DNA from 3 places in the Vogesella sp. AC12 genome. Region 3 is predicted to be linked to each of the others. Evidence: predicted binding sites of a transcription regulator. Region 3 holds the regulator's gene; each other region holds the start of a gene.
The links. The regulator FNR, encoded in region 3, switches genes on or off when oxygen is low (the NO sensors DNR and NnrR bind a similar motif). The targets are predictions, from matches to a motif close to TTGATNNNNATCAA.
Positions count from the first base shown of each region.

Region 1 (4,893 bases), on a different contig from region 3:
GACGAGCGCAAGAACGGCATGCTGCTGGTGTTCCGCGCCGAGAGCATCTTCACCTGGGACGAGTACGTGCGCGTCAACCGTCACACCGACGACGATGACATGGACGACGCCGGCGCCGCCGCCGAGGACATGAACACGCTGACCATCAGCCGCGACAACCGCCGCCGCGCCAGCCGGCTGAAGTTCGACCTCGACCTGCCGGCCGCCGCCTACGACGACACGCCGCTGGGCAGCGGCATCCTGCTGCCGGAATGGGACTACAAGCGGCAACGGCTGGTGGCCGAGCACTGCTGCCTGAAGCCGATGTTGCCGCGCGACGCCACCCCGGCGCCGCTGCCGGACAAGTTGCAACCGCTGGCGCGGCGCCTGCGCCGCCAGTTCCAGGCGCTGTCGCCGGAGCGCACCCGCAAGAGTGGTGAGGCCAGCGGTCCGGACATCGACCTCGACCGCCTGATCCGCTTCCTCGCCGAGAAACGCAGTGGCGTGGCGGTGGCCGAGCCGCCGCTGTACCAGGCGTGGCCGCCGGGCGGGCGCAACATGGCCTGCCTGCTGCTGGCCGACCTGTCGCTGTCCACCGAAAGCTGGCTCGGCGAAGCCGGGCAGGTGATCGGCGTGATCCGCGACAGCCTGCTGCTGTTCGCCGAGGCGCTGTCCGCCTGCGGCGACGCCTTCGGCCTGTACGGCTTTTCCTCGATCCGCCGCGACGAGGTGCGCTACCTGCTGCTGAAGGATTTTGCCGAGCGCTACGACGACACCACCCGCGGCCGCATCCTGGCGCTGCGTCCCGGCTACTACACGCGCATGGGCGCGGCGATCCGCCAGTCCACACGCATCCTGCTGGAGCAGCCGGCGCAGCGCCGCCTGCTGCTGATCGTGTCCGACGGCAAGCCCAACGACCTCGACCACTACGAAGGCCGCTACGGCGTGGAAGACACGCGCCAGGCGGTGCTGGAGGCGAAGCGGGCAGGGCTGATCCCGTTCTGCGTCACGGTGGACAAGGAGGCCGGCGAGTACCTGCCGCACCTGTTCGGCCGCCGCGGCTACAGCGTGGTGCACGACGCGCGGCGCCTGCCGCAGGTGTTGACCAGCCTGTACGCCAGCCTGACCGCCTGAGAGCCTGTTCACGATCTGCTGTGACTTGATCGTAATGGCGCGATACGGCGTTGAAAGCGTCTTCGGAATGCTTGTTCATGTCTGGATAAATGCCGCTTCCTCAGCCATTTTCGCCTTGTCTCGCGTGAGCACCGAGATCATGAACACGCTCTGATACGCACATGCCAGCAAAAAAGGTTGGCCGCAACACTGCGGCCAACCTTTTTTGTTGATGCGCCGCGGTGCGGCTCAGTACAGGTAGACGCCGTCCGGCTGCGGTGCCGGCACCGGCACCGGCTGGCGCAGCATGTCGCACACCGCGGACTCGATGCCGTAACACAGCGCAGTCAGCGGCAGGTCGTTGCCTTCCTTGCCGAACGGCTCTTCCAGCTCCTCGCCCAGCACGTCCAGCGCCATATAGGTGTAGGCGATGAACACCGCGATCAACGGCGTCAGCCAGCCGATGCTGGTGGTCAGCCCGATCGGCAGCAGCATGCAGTAGATGGTGACGGTGCGGTTGAGCAGCACACGGTAGGTGAACGGGATCGGCGTGTTGCGGATGCGTTCACAGCCGCCGACCACGTCGGACAGCGCGTCCAGGTTGCGGTCGACGCTCTGCCACTGCCACTGGTCGATGCTGCCGCTGTGGCGCAGGCTGGCATTGAGGCGGTGCAGGTAGAGCAGGATCAGCCCCGGCTTGCCGGGCGCGTCGGCGATCGCCTGCCATTCCGCCGCCGGCAGCAGCCGCTGCAGGTGAGCGGCGACGTCGTCCTGGCGCAGCTGGCCTTTCAGCGCATAGGCAAAGGCGCAGATGCCGTGCAGCATCTGCCGCGACTCCGGCCGCGCATCGGCGACCGCCAGCAGCTTGCCGGCCAGGGTGCGCGCCACGATCAGCAGCGTGCCCCACAGCTTGCGCGCTTCCCAGAAGCGCTCGTAGCTGACCGAATTGCGGAAGCTGAGGAAGATCGCCAGCGACACCCCCATCAGCGTGAAGATGTAGATGTTCAGCGACGACTGCGCGTGCTGGCTGATCCACCAGTTGGTGGCGAAGGCGGACAGCAGCGAGATGAGGAACACCAGGCACAGCCGGGGCAGGATGCGCGGCAGCACCGAGCCGCGCCAGACGAACAGCAGCTCGAACCAGTTGTGACGAGAGTGGATGATCATGATGGGTAGCGGGGGCAGTGAGGGCAGCGAGAGAGAGACCAGCCCGACATCATAGGCGCTGCCGGCCTGCGACCACAAGGCGCGGCGGCGGCCACGGCGCCTTTTTTTTGTGCACTGCGGCAAGCCGCCGCCGCGGGCAAGGGCGGCGGACGACAAGTTCACGCCGTCTGGCACCGGATTCCGATCCGTTGATACGAATCAATGATGCCAATGTCACCACCGGCGGATGATGCGCGCATGAATTCCCTCATAGCGTGGTGGAGAGCATCATGAAAAGCTTCAGGATAAGTGCACTTGCACAGGGCGTATTACTGGCAACCTTGCCGTTTGCTGCATCACTGGCGCTGGCGGACGCCGCCGGCAGTCCGGCGGCCCAGTCTCAGCAGGAGATGCACCAGAACATCAACCCCAAGGCGCCGCCGATCACCAAGGTCGAATTCGAGCGCGCCAAGCAGATCTACTTCGAGCGTTGCGCCGGCTGTCACGGCGTGCTGCGCAAGGGTGCCACCGGCAAGCCGTTGACGCCGGACATCACGCTGGGCAAGGGCACCGACTACCTGAAGGTGTTCATCGCCTACGGCAGCCCGGCCGGGATGCCGAACTGGCAGACCTCCGGCGAGATGAGCGAGCAGGACGTGGACCTGATGGCGCGCTACATCCAGCAGGAGCCGCCAACCCCGCCGGAATTCTCGCTGGCTGACATCGAGAAGTCGCGCAAGATCTACCTGCCGGTGGAAAAACGCCCGACCAAGAAGATGAACAGCTACAACCTGGACAACATCTTCTCCGTCACCCTGCGTGACAGCGGCGAAGTGGCGCTGATCGACGGCGACAGCAAGCAGATCATCAACATCATCAAGACCGGCTACGCGGTGCACATCTCGCGGCTGTCCAAATCCGGTCGCTACCTGTACGTGATCGGCCGTGACGCCCGCCTCAACCTGATCGACCTGTGGCTGCCGAAGCCGGACAACGTCGCCGAGGTCAAGGTCGGCCTCGAGGCGCGCTCGGTGGAGACGTCCAAGTTCAAGGGCTTCGAGGACAAGATCGCCGTCGCCGGCACCTACTGGCCGCCGCAGTTCGTGATCATGGACGGCGACACGCTGAAGCCGCGCAAGGTGGTGTCCACCCGCGGCATGACCGTGGACAACGAGTATCACCCCGAGCCACGGGTGGCCTCCATCGTCGGCAGCCACTACAAGCCGGAATTCGTGATCAACGCCAAGGAAACCGGCAAGATCATGATGGTCGATTACTCCGACCTCAATAACCTGAAAACCACCACCATCGACTCCGCCAAGTTCCTGCACGACGGCGGCTTCGACAGCAGCGGTCGCTACTTCCTGGTCGCCGCCAACGCCTCCAACAAGATCGCGGTGGTCGACACCAAGGAAGACAAGCTGGCGGCGCTGGTCGATGTCGGCAAGATCCCGCACCCGGGCCGCGGCGCCAACTTCGTGCATCCGAAATACGGTCCGGTGTGGAGTACCTCGCACCTGGGCAGCGAGGACGTGACGCTGATCGGTACCGATCCGGTGAAACATCCGCAGTACGCGTGGAAGGCGGTCAGCGTGTTCAAGGGCCAGGGTGGCGGTTCGCTGTTCATCAAGACCCATCCGAAATCGAAGAACCTGTGGGTGGATACCCCGCTGAACCCGGATGCCAAGGTCAGCCAGAGCGTGGCGGTCTACGACATCAACAACCTGGCCAAGGGGCCGCAGGTGATCGACGTGGCCGCCTGCGCCAAACTCTCGGACGACGGTGCCAAGCGCGTGGTGCAGCCGGAGTACAACAAGGGCGGCGACGAGGTGTGGTTCTCGGTGTGGAGCGCCAAGAACAAGGAATCGGCCATCGTGGTGGTCGATGACAAGACCCGCAGCTGCAAGGCGGTGATCAAGGACAAGCGCCTGATTACCCCGACCGGCAAGTTCAACGTCTACAACACCCAGCACGACGTTTACTAACCCTCAGCGCGGGCCGCGATCCGGCCCGCCACGGAGATCATCATGAAAACATCCCTGCTTACCGCGCTGCTGCTCAGTGGCGGCCTGCTGCTGGCCACCAGCGCCAACGCCTCGCCGGAGCTGGCGAAGAAGTACAACTGTTTCGCCTGTCACGGCATGGACAAGAAAGTGGTCGGCCCGGCGTTCAAGGACATCGGCAGCAAGTACAAGGGCCAGAACATGCAGGCCAAGCTGGAAGAGAAGGTGAAGAAGGGCGGCGCCGGCAGCTTCGGCCCGATCCCGATGTCGCCCAACCCGCAGGTGCCGGATGCCGACATCAAGCTACTGGTGAAGTGGGTGCTGGCGCAGTAAGCCCCGCATCCCGACGCGCGCCGGCCCGCTTTGGGCTGGCCGCCGCGGCACGGACTTTGATCGCAGCAGGCGCCGCCTGCTGCCGTGAAAGCCTGACCGGAATCCCGCCATGAAACTGCCTGCCTGTTGCCGTACGCTGACCGCCAAGTGCCTGCTGCTGGGCTGTTGCGCCGCCTTGTTCATCTCCGAAGCCGTTTATGCCGACAGCGGCATCGTCTCCCCCGCACCGCAACGCGTCGCCGAGCTGCGTCACCTGCTGCGCGAGGACTGTGGCGCCTGTCACGGGCTGACCCTCAACGGCGGCCTTGGCAGCCCGCTG
Region 1 is NZ_JANFNU010000001.1:144,122-149,014, forward strand. Features, by position in the region: gene NOM55_RS00830 (nitric oxide reductase activation protein NorD) at 1-1,113, shown strand, start outside; gene NOM55_RS00835 (bestrophin family protein) at 1,342-2,259, opposite strand; gene NOM55_RS00840 (nitrite reductase) at 2,529-4,223, shown strand; gene NOM55_RS00845 (c-type cytochrome) at 4,266-4,574, shown strand; gene NOM55_RS00850 (cytochrome c) at 4,684-4,893, shown strand, end outside.
Region 1: NOM55_RS00840 (nitrite reductase) is a predicted target of FNR. The motif match lies at 2,448-2,461, and genes of this name have one in related genera.

Region 2 (4,893 bases), 110 kb from region 3:
GCGTTTTTCCTGGAGGCGACCTTCCTCGGCATCATGCTGTTCGGCCGCTCGCGGGTGAGCAACCGCGTGCACACGCTGGCCACCTTCCTGGTGGCGTTCGGCACCACGGTGTCGGCGTTCTGGATCATCGCGCTGAACTCGTGGATGCAGACGCCGGCCGGGGTGGAGGTAATTGCCGGCAAGGTGCACGTAGAGAGCTGGCTGGCGGTGATCTTCAACCCGTCGATGCCGTACCGGCTGACGCACATGCTGCTGGCCTCCGGCCTGACGGTGGCCTTTCTGGTGGCCGGGGTGTCGGCCTACCGCTGGCTGCGCGGCGACCGTGCCGCCGGCGTGCGCCACGCGCTGAAGACCGGCGTCACCCTGGCCGCCGTGCTGATCCCGCTGCAGATCCTGGTCGGCGACGCGCACGGGCTGAACACCTTCCACCACCAGCCGGCCAAGCTGGCAGCGATCGAGGGCGTGTGGCATACCGAGCGCGGTGCGCCGCTGCTGCTGTTCGCACTGCCGGACGAGGCGACACAGTCCAACCGCTACGCGTTGGGTATTCCCAAGCTGGCGAGCCTGATCATCACCCACCAGCCGGACGGCGAGATTCGCGGCCTGAACGAGTTTGCCGGCGCGCATCCGCCGGTGGCCAAGGTGTTCTGGAGCTTCCGCGTGATGGTGGCGGTGGGGGTGGCGATGCTGCTGGCCTGCTGGCTGGCGGCGTGGCAGCTGCGCCGCCGCGGCGAGCCGGCGCCATGGCTGGCACGCGTGCTGGTGGCGATGACCTTCTCCGGCTGGCTGGCGACGCTGGCCGGCTGGTACGTGACCGAGATCGGCCGCCAACCGTGGCTGGTGACCGGCATCCTGCGCACCGCCGATGCCGCCTCAGCGGTGGGCGGCGGCATGATCCTGTCCACCTTGCTGATGTACCTAGCGCTGTACGCGGTGCTGCTGGTCAGCTACGTGTCGGTGGTGTTCTATCTGGCGAAGAAGGCCGGTCAGCCGGTTGCGGCCAACCTTGAAGGAGTCTCGGCATGAATGCGGAACTGTGGTTGCCGGTGATTTTCGCCGGCCTGATGGCCATCTCCTTGCTGGCCTACGTGATCCTCGACGGCTACGACCTGGGTGTCGGCGTGTTGCTGCCGTTGGGCAGCGACAGCCAGCGCGACACCATGATCGCCAGCATCGGCCCGTTCTGGGACGCCAATGAAACCTGGCTGGTGCTGGGCGTCGGCCTGCTGCTGGTGGCGTTCCCGATGGCGCACGGCATCATCCTTGGCGAGCTGTACCTGCCGGTGGCGCTGATGCTGCTGGGCTTGATCCTGCGTGGCGTGGCGTTCGACTTTCGCGTCAAGGCGCAGGCGCAGCACCAGCCGGCGTGGAACGCCGCCTTTGCTGTCGGCTCGCTGCTGGCGACGCTCAGCCAGGGCGTGATGCTGGGGCGCTACCTCACCGGCTTCGCCCCCGGTGCGGCGGCGTGGGGTTTCGCGCTGCTGGCCGGGGCCGGGCTGACTGCCGCCTACGTGCTGCTCGGCGCCGGCTGGCTGATCATGAAAACCGAGGGCGAACTGCAGCAGCGCGCCACGCGCTGGGCGCAGCGCGCGCTGCTGGGCACCGGCGTCGCGGTCGCAGCGGTGTCGATCGCCACGCCGCTGGCAAGCGCACGCATCGCCGCCAAGTGGTTCACGCTGCCGGATGTGCTGCTGTTGTTGCCGTTGCCGCTGGTCACGCTGGCGCTGTTCGTGCTGCTGGCCGTCAGCCTGCCAAGGTTGGCCGCAAGGCAGGCGGCTGGGCGCGACAGCTTCTGCTGGCTGCCGTTTGCCGCCACCGTCGGCATCGTGCTGCTGTCGTTCTGGGGTCTGGCCTACAGCGTGTTCCCGGAAATTGTCATCGGTCGGCTGACCATCTGGCAGGCGGCCAGCGACGCCGAGGCGCTGTGGGTGATCCTCGCCGGCGCCGCGGTGGTGCTGCCCACCATCATCGGCTACACCGTGTTCGCCTACCGCGTGTTCTGGGGCAAGGCGCGTGAACTGAGCTATTCCTGAGGGTAAGCGCGGCAGCGGGCTGTTGCTTTCCCGCGGGTGCCTCGCGGCGGATTGACCTGTATCAAAGTCCCTGTCAAGGGTAGGGGTAAGATCGAATTTATCCTGATTAGATACCGGAAACACCGGGAGGAGCTTGAAATGGAACTGTGGAAACAACTGCTCTCTGACGATGTCGGCCTGCTGAGTGTCATCACCATCGGCGTCACTTCGGTGATCGTCACCACCATCATCGTGATGTTCATCAAGAAGGTGAAAAACAGCGACCGCAAGTAAGCGCGACGCCGATTTCCGCAAAAAGGGTACGACCACGGTCGTACCCTTTTTCATGGCTGCGTGCAGCCTTTGTCGCAGCGGGCAACACCGTGCCAAGTCGCTGCGTCAAGGTGCGGTGCCACGTTGGATCAGCGGTTTTGCTCGCGGTGCCTAGTGGCGCGCCAGCCGCTGCAGCCGCGCCACGCCGACCGGTTCTTCCGCCTGCAGCGGCACGATCGCCCAGCGCCGTGCGTGCTGTCGTGCCACCAGCTCGATCTGCGCCAGCTCGTTGCCGGCACGCTGTTGCAAGAGCGGCGACTGCGGCCGTGCCAGCGCCAGGCTGTTGTTGATCAGCCAGGCCCACGGCTCGATGCCGGCGCGGCGCAGGTCGGCCTGCAGGTTGGCCGCCTCCAGCACCGGCGTGGTTTCCGCCAGCGTCACCAGCAGCACCTTGGTCTGCACCGGGTCCTGCAACTGCATCATCGGAGTGGTGAAGTGCAGCCCCTTGCTGCCCATCTGCCGGGCCACCTCGCGGTGATAGGCGCCGGTGGCGTCCAGTAGCAACAAGGTGTGGCCGGTGGGTGCGGTGTCCATCACCACGAACTGCCTGCCGGCGCTGCGGATGATGCGGGAAAAGGCCTGGAATACGGCGATTTCCTCGGTGCATGGCGAGCGCAGGTCTTCTTCCAGCATCGCACGGCCGGCGGCGTCCAGATGCTTGCCCTTGCTGGCCAGCACCTGTTCGCGGTAGCGCGCGGTTTCCGCTTGCGGGTCGATGCGGCTGAGCTGCAGCGTGGGCAGCGCGCCGGCCACGGTTTCGGCGAGGTGGGCGGCCGGATCGGAGGTGGTCAGGTGCACGGCGTGGCCGCGGCTGGCCAGCTCCACCGCCACCGCGGCGGCCAGCGTGGTCTTGCCGACACCGCCCTTGCCCATCAGCATGATCAGACCGTGGCCGTCCCGCGCCAGCTCGTCGACCAGGCTGGCCAGATCCGGCGCCGGCGGCGGGGTGGGTGCTGCCGTCGTCGCGCCGGCCGGCACGCTGGCGCCCGGTTGCAGCAGGGCCTGCAGCGCCGCTACCCCCACCAGATTGAACGGCAGCAAGGGCAGCAGGTCGCGCGGCAGCGCCTGCAGTGGCGCCGGCATCGCCGCCAGGGCCGACTGTTCGCGTTGCCAGAGCGCGCGCGCCAGCGGATCGTCGCCGACTGCCTGCTGCGGCAGTACGCCATTGAGCACAAGGTACTGCTGCTGCAGGCCGAGGGCGGCCAGCTCGCCCTGCGTGCGTGCCACCTCGCGCAGCGTCGCCGGCTGCGGCCGTGCCACCAGGATCAGCCGCGTCCTGCTGCCGTCGGCCAGCGCCGCCACCGCCGCCTGGTACTGGCTGCGCTGCTTGTCGAGGCCGGCCAGCGGCCCGAGGCAGGAGGCGTCGCCCTTGCCGGCCTGCAGGAAGCCGCTCCAGGCGCCGGGCAGCTGCAGCAGGCGGATGGTGTGGCCGGTGGGCGCAGTGTCGAACACGATGTGCTGGTATTGCTGCTGCAGCGCGTCATCGGTGAGCAGGGCGGTGAATTCGTCAAAGGCGGCGATCTCGGTGGTGCAGGCGCCGGACAGCTGTTCGGTCAGGCTGTTGACCTCGGCGTCCGGCAGCACACCGCGCAGCGGGGTGATGATGCGGTCGCGGTATTGCTGCGCCGCCGCCTGCGGGTCGATCTCCAGTGCCGACAGCCCGGCGACGCTGCCAATGGCGGTGATGCGGTTGCCGATCTCGGTGCCGAACACCTGGCCGACATTGGAGGCCGGATCGGTGCTGACCAGCAGCACGCGTTTGCCTTGCGCCGCGAGATGGATGGCGCTGGCGCAGGCCAGCGAGGTCTTGCCAACACCGCCTTTGCCGGTGAAAAACAGGAAGGGTGGGGCCTGGTCGAGAAAGTGCATGGGCAACCTTTCGGCAGTGCGGCCGGCGACGCCAGCGGCGGGCAGGCAGCGTAGGGGAGGGGTCACTACAGCATGGCAGATTCGCGGCGCGGTGGGGGTGATCGCCGTCAACGGTGCGCCACAAACGGCAAAAGCCGGAAGCGCTGGGCAGCACTTCCGGCTTTCTGATCCTGGTCGGGGTGAGAGGATTCGAACCTCCGGCCTCTACGTCCCGAACGTAGCGCTCTACCAGGCTAAGCTACACCCCGAATGCTGCGCATTTTAGCCAGCTTGCCGGCCAAAGAAAAGCCCCCTGCCGCGGTGTGGCTTCAGGCTGTGTGCCAGTGCCGGCGCTGCCGGCAGCGATTTTTCCGGCAAAACAAGGCCTTAGCCGTCACCGCGTGGGCGGGCTCAGGACGCGGCTTTTTTCTTGCGTCCGCGCGGGGTTTTCTGCTGGCTTTCCTGCGCGCGATACCACGCCTCCAGCGCTTCCTCCGCGTTCATCACGTGCTGGCGCAAAAAGGCCGCCGCGCTGATGGCGTCCTTCTGCTTGCACAGCTCCAGCAGTCGGGTGTGTTCGTGGTGGGCGCGGTCGTTGAAGCCGGTTAGCAGGATCTGCATCCGCGTGTAGCGGTCGGTGCGGTTGTGCAGCTGCTCGATGATGGCCAGCGTCTGCGGCCGGGCGGCGGCGCGGTACAGC
Region 2 is NZ_JANFNU010000002.1:183,071-187,963, forward strand. Features, by position in the region: gene NOM55_RS04665 (cytochrome ubiquinol oxidase subunit I) at 1-1,026, shown strand, start outside; gene NOM55_RS04670 (cytochrome d ubiquinol oxidase subunit II) at 1,023-2,033, shown strand; gene NOM55_RS04675 (DUF3149 domain-containing protein) at 2,172-2,306, shown strand; gene arsA (arsenical pump-driving ATPase) at 2,457-4,214, opposite strand; tRNA gene NOM55_RS04685 (tRNA-Pro) at 4,386-4,462, opposite strand; gene NOM55_RS04690 (GntR family transcriptional regulator) at 4,605-4,893, opposite strand, start outside.
Region 2: NOM55_RS04675 (DUF3149 domain-containing protein) is a predicted target of FNR. The motif match lies at 2,085-2,098, and genes of this name have one in related genera.

Region 3 (4,893 bases):
TCTGCAAGGCACACGAGAACCTGCTTGCCCTGACGCAATCCGCACCACTGCAGCAGCTGCAGCTGGAAGGCGATCCAACCTTCCTCGACTCCGTATCCAGCGTGGTGTGGCAAGACAATGCCGTGGACGGCGTGGTGCGATCCGACATGGCCAATACCTTCCTCAAGGGCCGGCTGTCGGTGGGCAGCGCGCTGATGGCCGGGTTCACCTTCTTCCTGCTTAGCGGCGTGCGCTTCAACATCAAGGGCTCGACGCAGCAGGGATCCTTCCAGTGCGAATTTGATTACGCCGGCGATCGCTCCGCCAAGGCCGTGCAGGACTTGTTCCAGCCCGGCGCACCACTGGAATTCCACAAGTAATCCGTTCATTACTTGACTCGGGACACAAGCGTTTACCGGTTAAACGTTTGTGTCCTGTTATTGAAAGCAATATCCCGCATGGAATCCGCTGACAATACAATTCTCTTTCCTCCCATAAAAAGTGCGGGGGCATTACTGACGTCTACGCCAGATACAGCCATCACGATTACTTCCGTTAGTGACCTTAATATAAAACTTGGTTTGACTTTTTATGCCACCAGCTCTCCGACGGCCGATTATATTCTCGCTGGAATTCAGTCTGTACATACCAAGGTAATTATCGATTTTAGCAATCAATTGCCACTATCCTGGGTTGCCTCGGTGCTGGCCGCGGGAGAAATCAGCCCGAATCAGCTTGCTTATCCATTCAGCGCCAATGCAGATCAATTCTCGATGCGGTTTAATAATGAAATTACCCTGACACACGACGAGAGTGGCTGGCGAATACCGCCCTATGACAATAAAGAATATCGCGTCTGTATTGGCTTGGGGATGGGGTTGGAAGAAATAGACTGGGGCTGTAGTGTAACGGTGGCCCCCAATAGCAGCGTGTTGCTGGAAGCCAGCGCCTATCAGGTGTTTCGCCTGGATATGGCAATGCCGATAGGTAGTCCGGTGACGCCCACGCCACCCAATGCCTGGCAGATTCCCCTTGGCAGCAAGGCGCTACTCTCGTTCTCAGCCTCGGGCATCGGAACGCTGACGTTCGGAACCGGCAACCAGGCACAACAAGCCAACCCAGAGCATGATCAACACGCCGCCAAGTCTTGAAAAACAAGCCAGGCGCACTTCCCTGCCCCCATCCGGCTCAAATGGATGACAGGCTCTAGCGCCCGCGCCGCCGCCGGCATAAAAAAAGGTTGGCCGCATCGCTGCGGCCAACCTTGTGTGCCTGTCGTCCCGCCGCCCGTGCGGCGCGCGTCAGATGGTTTTCGAATAGCGCGCGCCGGTTTCGCGCTCGCGCAGGTGGCGGTCGAACGCCATCGCGATATTGCGGATCAGGAAGCGGCCCTTCGGCTCCACCATCAGGAAGTCGCCGTCGAAGTGCAGCAGCCCCATCTGCTGGAACTCGCGGATCTTCGGCAGTTCGTCGGCGAAGTAGTCGGCAAAATTGATGGCGAAGGTCTGCTCGATCGCCTCCACCGACAGCGAGAAGCGGCACATTAGCGCCTGGATCACGCTGCGGCGCAGGATGTCGTCCTGAGTCAGCGTCATGCCGCGCATCACCGGCAGGTGGCCGGCGTCCAGCGCAGCGTAGTAGGCGTCGATGTCTTTTTCATTCTGCGAGTAACAGGGGCCGACCTTGCCGATCGACGACACGCCGAAGCCGATCATGTCGCAATCGGCGTGGGTGGAGTAGCCCTGGAAGTTGCGCTGCAGGCGGCCCTGCTCCAGCGCGCGCGTCAGCTCGTCACCGGGCTTGGCGAAGTGGTCCATGCCGATGAACACGTAACCGGCGTCGCTCAGCTGCTGTACCGAGTTCTGCAGGATGTCGAGCTTGGTGGCGCTGGACGGCAGATCGGCCTCGTTGATGCGGCGCTGCGGCTTGAACACGGTCGGCAGGTGCGCGTAGTTGTACAGCGCGATACGGTCCGGCGACATCGCGATCACCTTGTTGACGGTGCTTTCCAGCGAGTGCGCGCTCTGCAGCGGCAGGCCGTAGATCAGGTCCACGCTCACCGACTTGAAGCCGGCCTCGCGCGCGGCGTCGATCACCAGCCGGGTTTCCGCCTCGCTCTGGATGCGGTTCACCGCCTGCTGCACCGCCGGATCGAAATCCTGGATGCCGACGCTCATGCGGTTGAAACCGAGACGGCCCAGGTGCAGCACGGTGTCGCGGCCAACCTTGCGCGGGTCGATCTCGATCGAGAACTCGCCTTCCGGCAGCAGCTCGAAGTAGCGGTTGATGACGCCCATCACCCGGTCCAGCTGCGCATCGGACAGGAAGGTCGGTGTGCCGCCGCCGAAATGCAGCTGGATCACCTTCTCGCGACAGCCGAGTTTTTCCGCCACCAGCGCGATTTCCTTTTCCAGGTAGTCGAGGTAGGCGTCGGCACGGCTCTTGTCCTTGGTGATGATCTTGTTGCAGCCGCAGTAGTAGCAGATGGTGTTGCAGAACGGGATGTGCACGTACAGCGAAATGCCGCGATGGTTTGCCCCAATGGCGCGCTGCGCCAGGCAATGTTCATAATCATTCACCCCGAAACCGGCGTGAAAACGGTCGGCAGTCGGATAGGAGGTGTAACGCGGACCGGACCCTTCCAGTGTTTCGATCAGGGTCCGGTCGAAAACACATTGGGTCGGGATAAATGCAGAATGAGCAGCCATCATATATTTTGATTGGAAATCTGGTGGGGGACTGGTAAATTTGCGCAATTACGCCTTGATCTGCATTGACGCTCATCAAGCAAGCTCATCTGTCCCTGGAAATCGACTCTCGGTATGAACGATCTGTCCTCCCCCCTGCATTCGCTGAAAGTCACTTGTTCCAACTGCAGCCTGCGTGAATTGTGCCTGCCGGTGGGGCTAAACCGTGACGAGATGGCCCAGCTGGATGCCGTTATCCGTCAGAGCCGCCGTTTCAAGCGCGGTGAATACCTGTTCCGCAGCGGAGAAGGTTTCCGTTCTTTATACGCGGTGCGCACCGGCTATTTCAAGACCTGCGTTTCCAGCCAGGACGGCCGCGAACAGGTTACCGGTTTCCACATGTCCGGCGAGCTGATGGGGCTGGACGGCATTTCCTCCAACACCCACGGTTGCGACGCCATCGCGCTGGAGGACAGCGAGGTGTGCGAGCTGCCGTTCAGCCGCATGGAAAGCCTGGGACGCGACATCCCCAGCCTGCAACACCACTTCTTCCGCCTGATGAGCCGCGAAATCGTGCGCGACCAGTCGGTGATGCTGCTGCTGGGCAATATGAAGGCGGAAGAACGCCTCGCCGCCTTCCTGCTCAACCTGTCGCAGCGCCTGGCCAGCCGCGGCTTTGCCGCCAACGATTTCATCCTGCGCATGAGCCGCGAGGAAATCGGCAGCTTCCTCGGCCTGAAACTGGAAACCGTCAGCCGCACGCTGTCGAAATTCCAGCAGCAGGGCTGGATCCTGGTCGATCACAAGCACATCCAGCTGGTCCGCCCGGAAGAGCTGAAGGCCCTGGTGGCCGGCTGCTCGCAGGCCAACAGCGCCGGCTAAGCCCGCCGCGTGACCCAATAAAAAAGCCCGGACTTGCTCCGGGCTTTTTGCTTGTCACCGCCGGCTAGCGCGCACCATGCGGCAGCCGCAGCAGCGCGTCGCTCATCGCCTCGGCCAGGTAGTACAGCGAGAAGATGCCGCCGTAGCTCCAGGTGGCGCGCACCGCGCCGAAGCGGCCGCGCTGCACGAAAGGCATCGCCCGCCACAACGGGGTGCCGAACAGCTTGCCGGCCTGCTCGAACGGCTGCTGGTACAGCACCACGCTGTCGCGCAGCTGCCCCAGCTGCACCACCTGCTGCTGCGTCACCCCCCAGATCGACGCCGCCGGCTGCGGCGTGCCGGCGATGCCCAGCCGCTGCAGCGCGTGCAGCGGCATCGAGTTGCTGCCGTACACGTACACCACCGCCGGGCTGGCAAAACGGATCACGTCCACCCGCGGCAGCTGCGTGCCGAAGCGCTGCTGCAGCCGGCCGCGCAGGCGGGCAAAGCCCTGCTCCATGCCGGTCAGCCGCCGCTCGGCCAGCGCCGTGCGCCCGAACAGCCCGGCCAGCTGCAGGTAGATGTCACGCGCCACCTGCGCGTTGTCGTGATCGTGACGGTAGGCGTCGAAGTACAGCACCGGGGCGATGCGCGCCAGTTGCGGCCGCATGTCCAGTAGGCTGGGGCTGATGATGATCAGGTCCGGCTTCAGGCTGGCCAGCAGCTCCAGGTTGGGCTCCAGCCGACCGCCGGCCGGCAGCGTGGTAGATGGCAAGGTTGGCCGCACCACCCACTTGCGATAGTCGTCGGCATCGGCTACCGCCAACGGCGTAATGCCCAACTCCAGCAACTGTTCGGCGGCCTCCCAGCTCAGCGCCACCACCCGCTGCGGCGAGCGTGCAAAATGATGCACGCCGTCGCTGTCGCGCACGGTCAGCGCCGCCGCCAGTCCAGACCACAGCAGCAACGCTGCGGCCAACGTTGTCCAGACTGCCCGCGCCATTACGCCCTCCCCCGGCGCAAACGCTGCGCCAGCAACAACAAGATGAAATACGCCCCGCACAGCACCGAGGCCAGGATGCCGACCGGCACCTGCAGCGGGAAGATCAGCACCCGCCCCAGCCAGTCCGCCACCAGCAGCAGCACGCTGCCCAGCAGCGCCGCCAGCAGCAGCTGCTGCAGCACGCGGCGCGCGCCGAGCATGGCGGCGATATGCGGTGCCAGCAGGCCGAGAAAGCCAACCGGCCCCAGCACGCTGGTGACCAGCGCGGTCAGCAGCGCCACCAGTGTCAGCCACGTCAGCCGGCTGCGTGCCAAGTGCAGGCCGCGCCCTTGCGCCACACCGTCGCCAATGCTCAATAGCGTC
Region 3 is NZ_JANFNU010000002.1:289,778-294,670, reverse strand. Features, by position in the region: gene NOM55_RS05225 (hypothetical protein) at 1-359, shown strand, start outside; gene NOM55_RS05220 (hypothetical protein) at 438-1,130, shown strand; gene hemN (oxygen-independent coproporphyrinogen III oxidase) at 1,281-2,690, opposite strand; gene fnr (fumarate/nitrate reduction transcriptional regulator Fnr) at 2,802-3,548, shown strand; gene NOM55_RS05205 (iron-siderophore ABC transporter substrate-binding protein) at 3,613-4,530, opposite strand; gene fhuB (Fe(3+)-hydroxamate ABC transporter permease FhuB) at 4,530-4,893, opposite strand, start outside.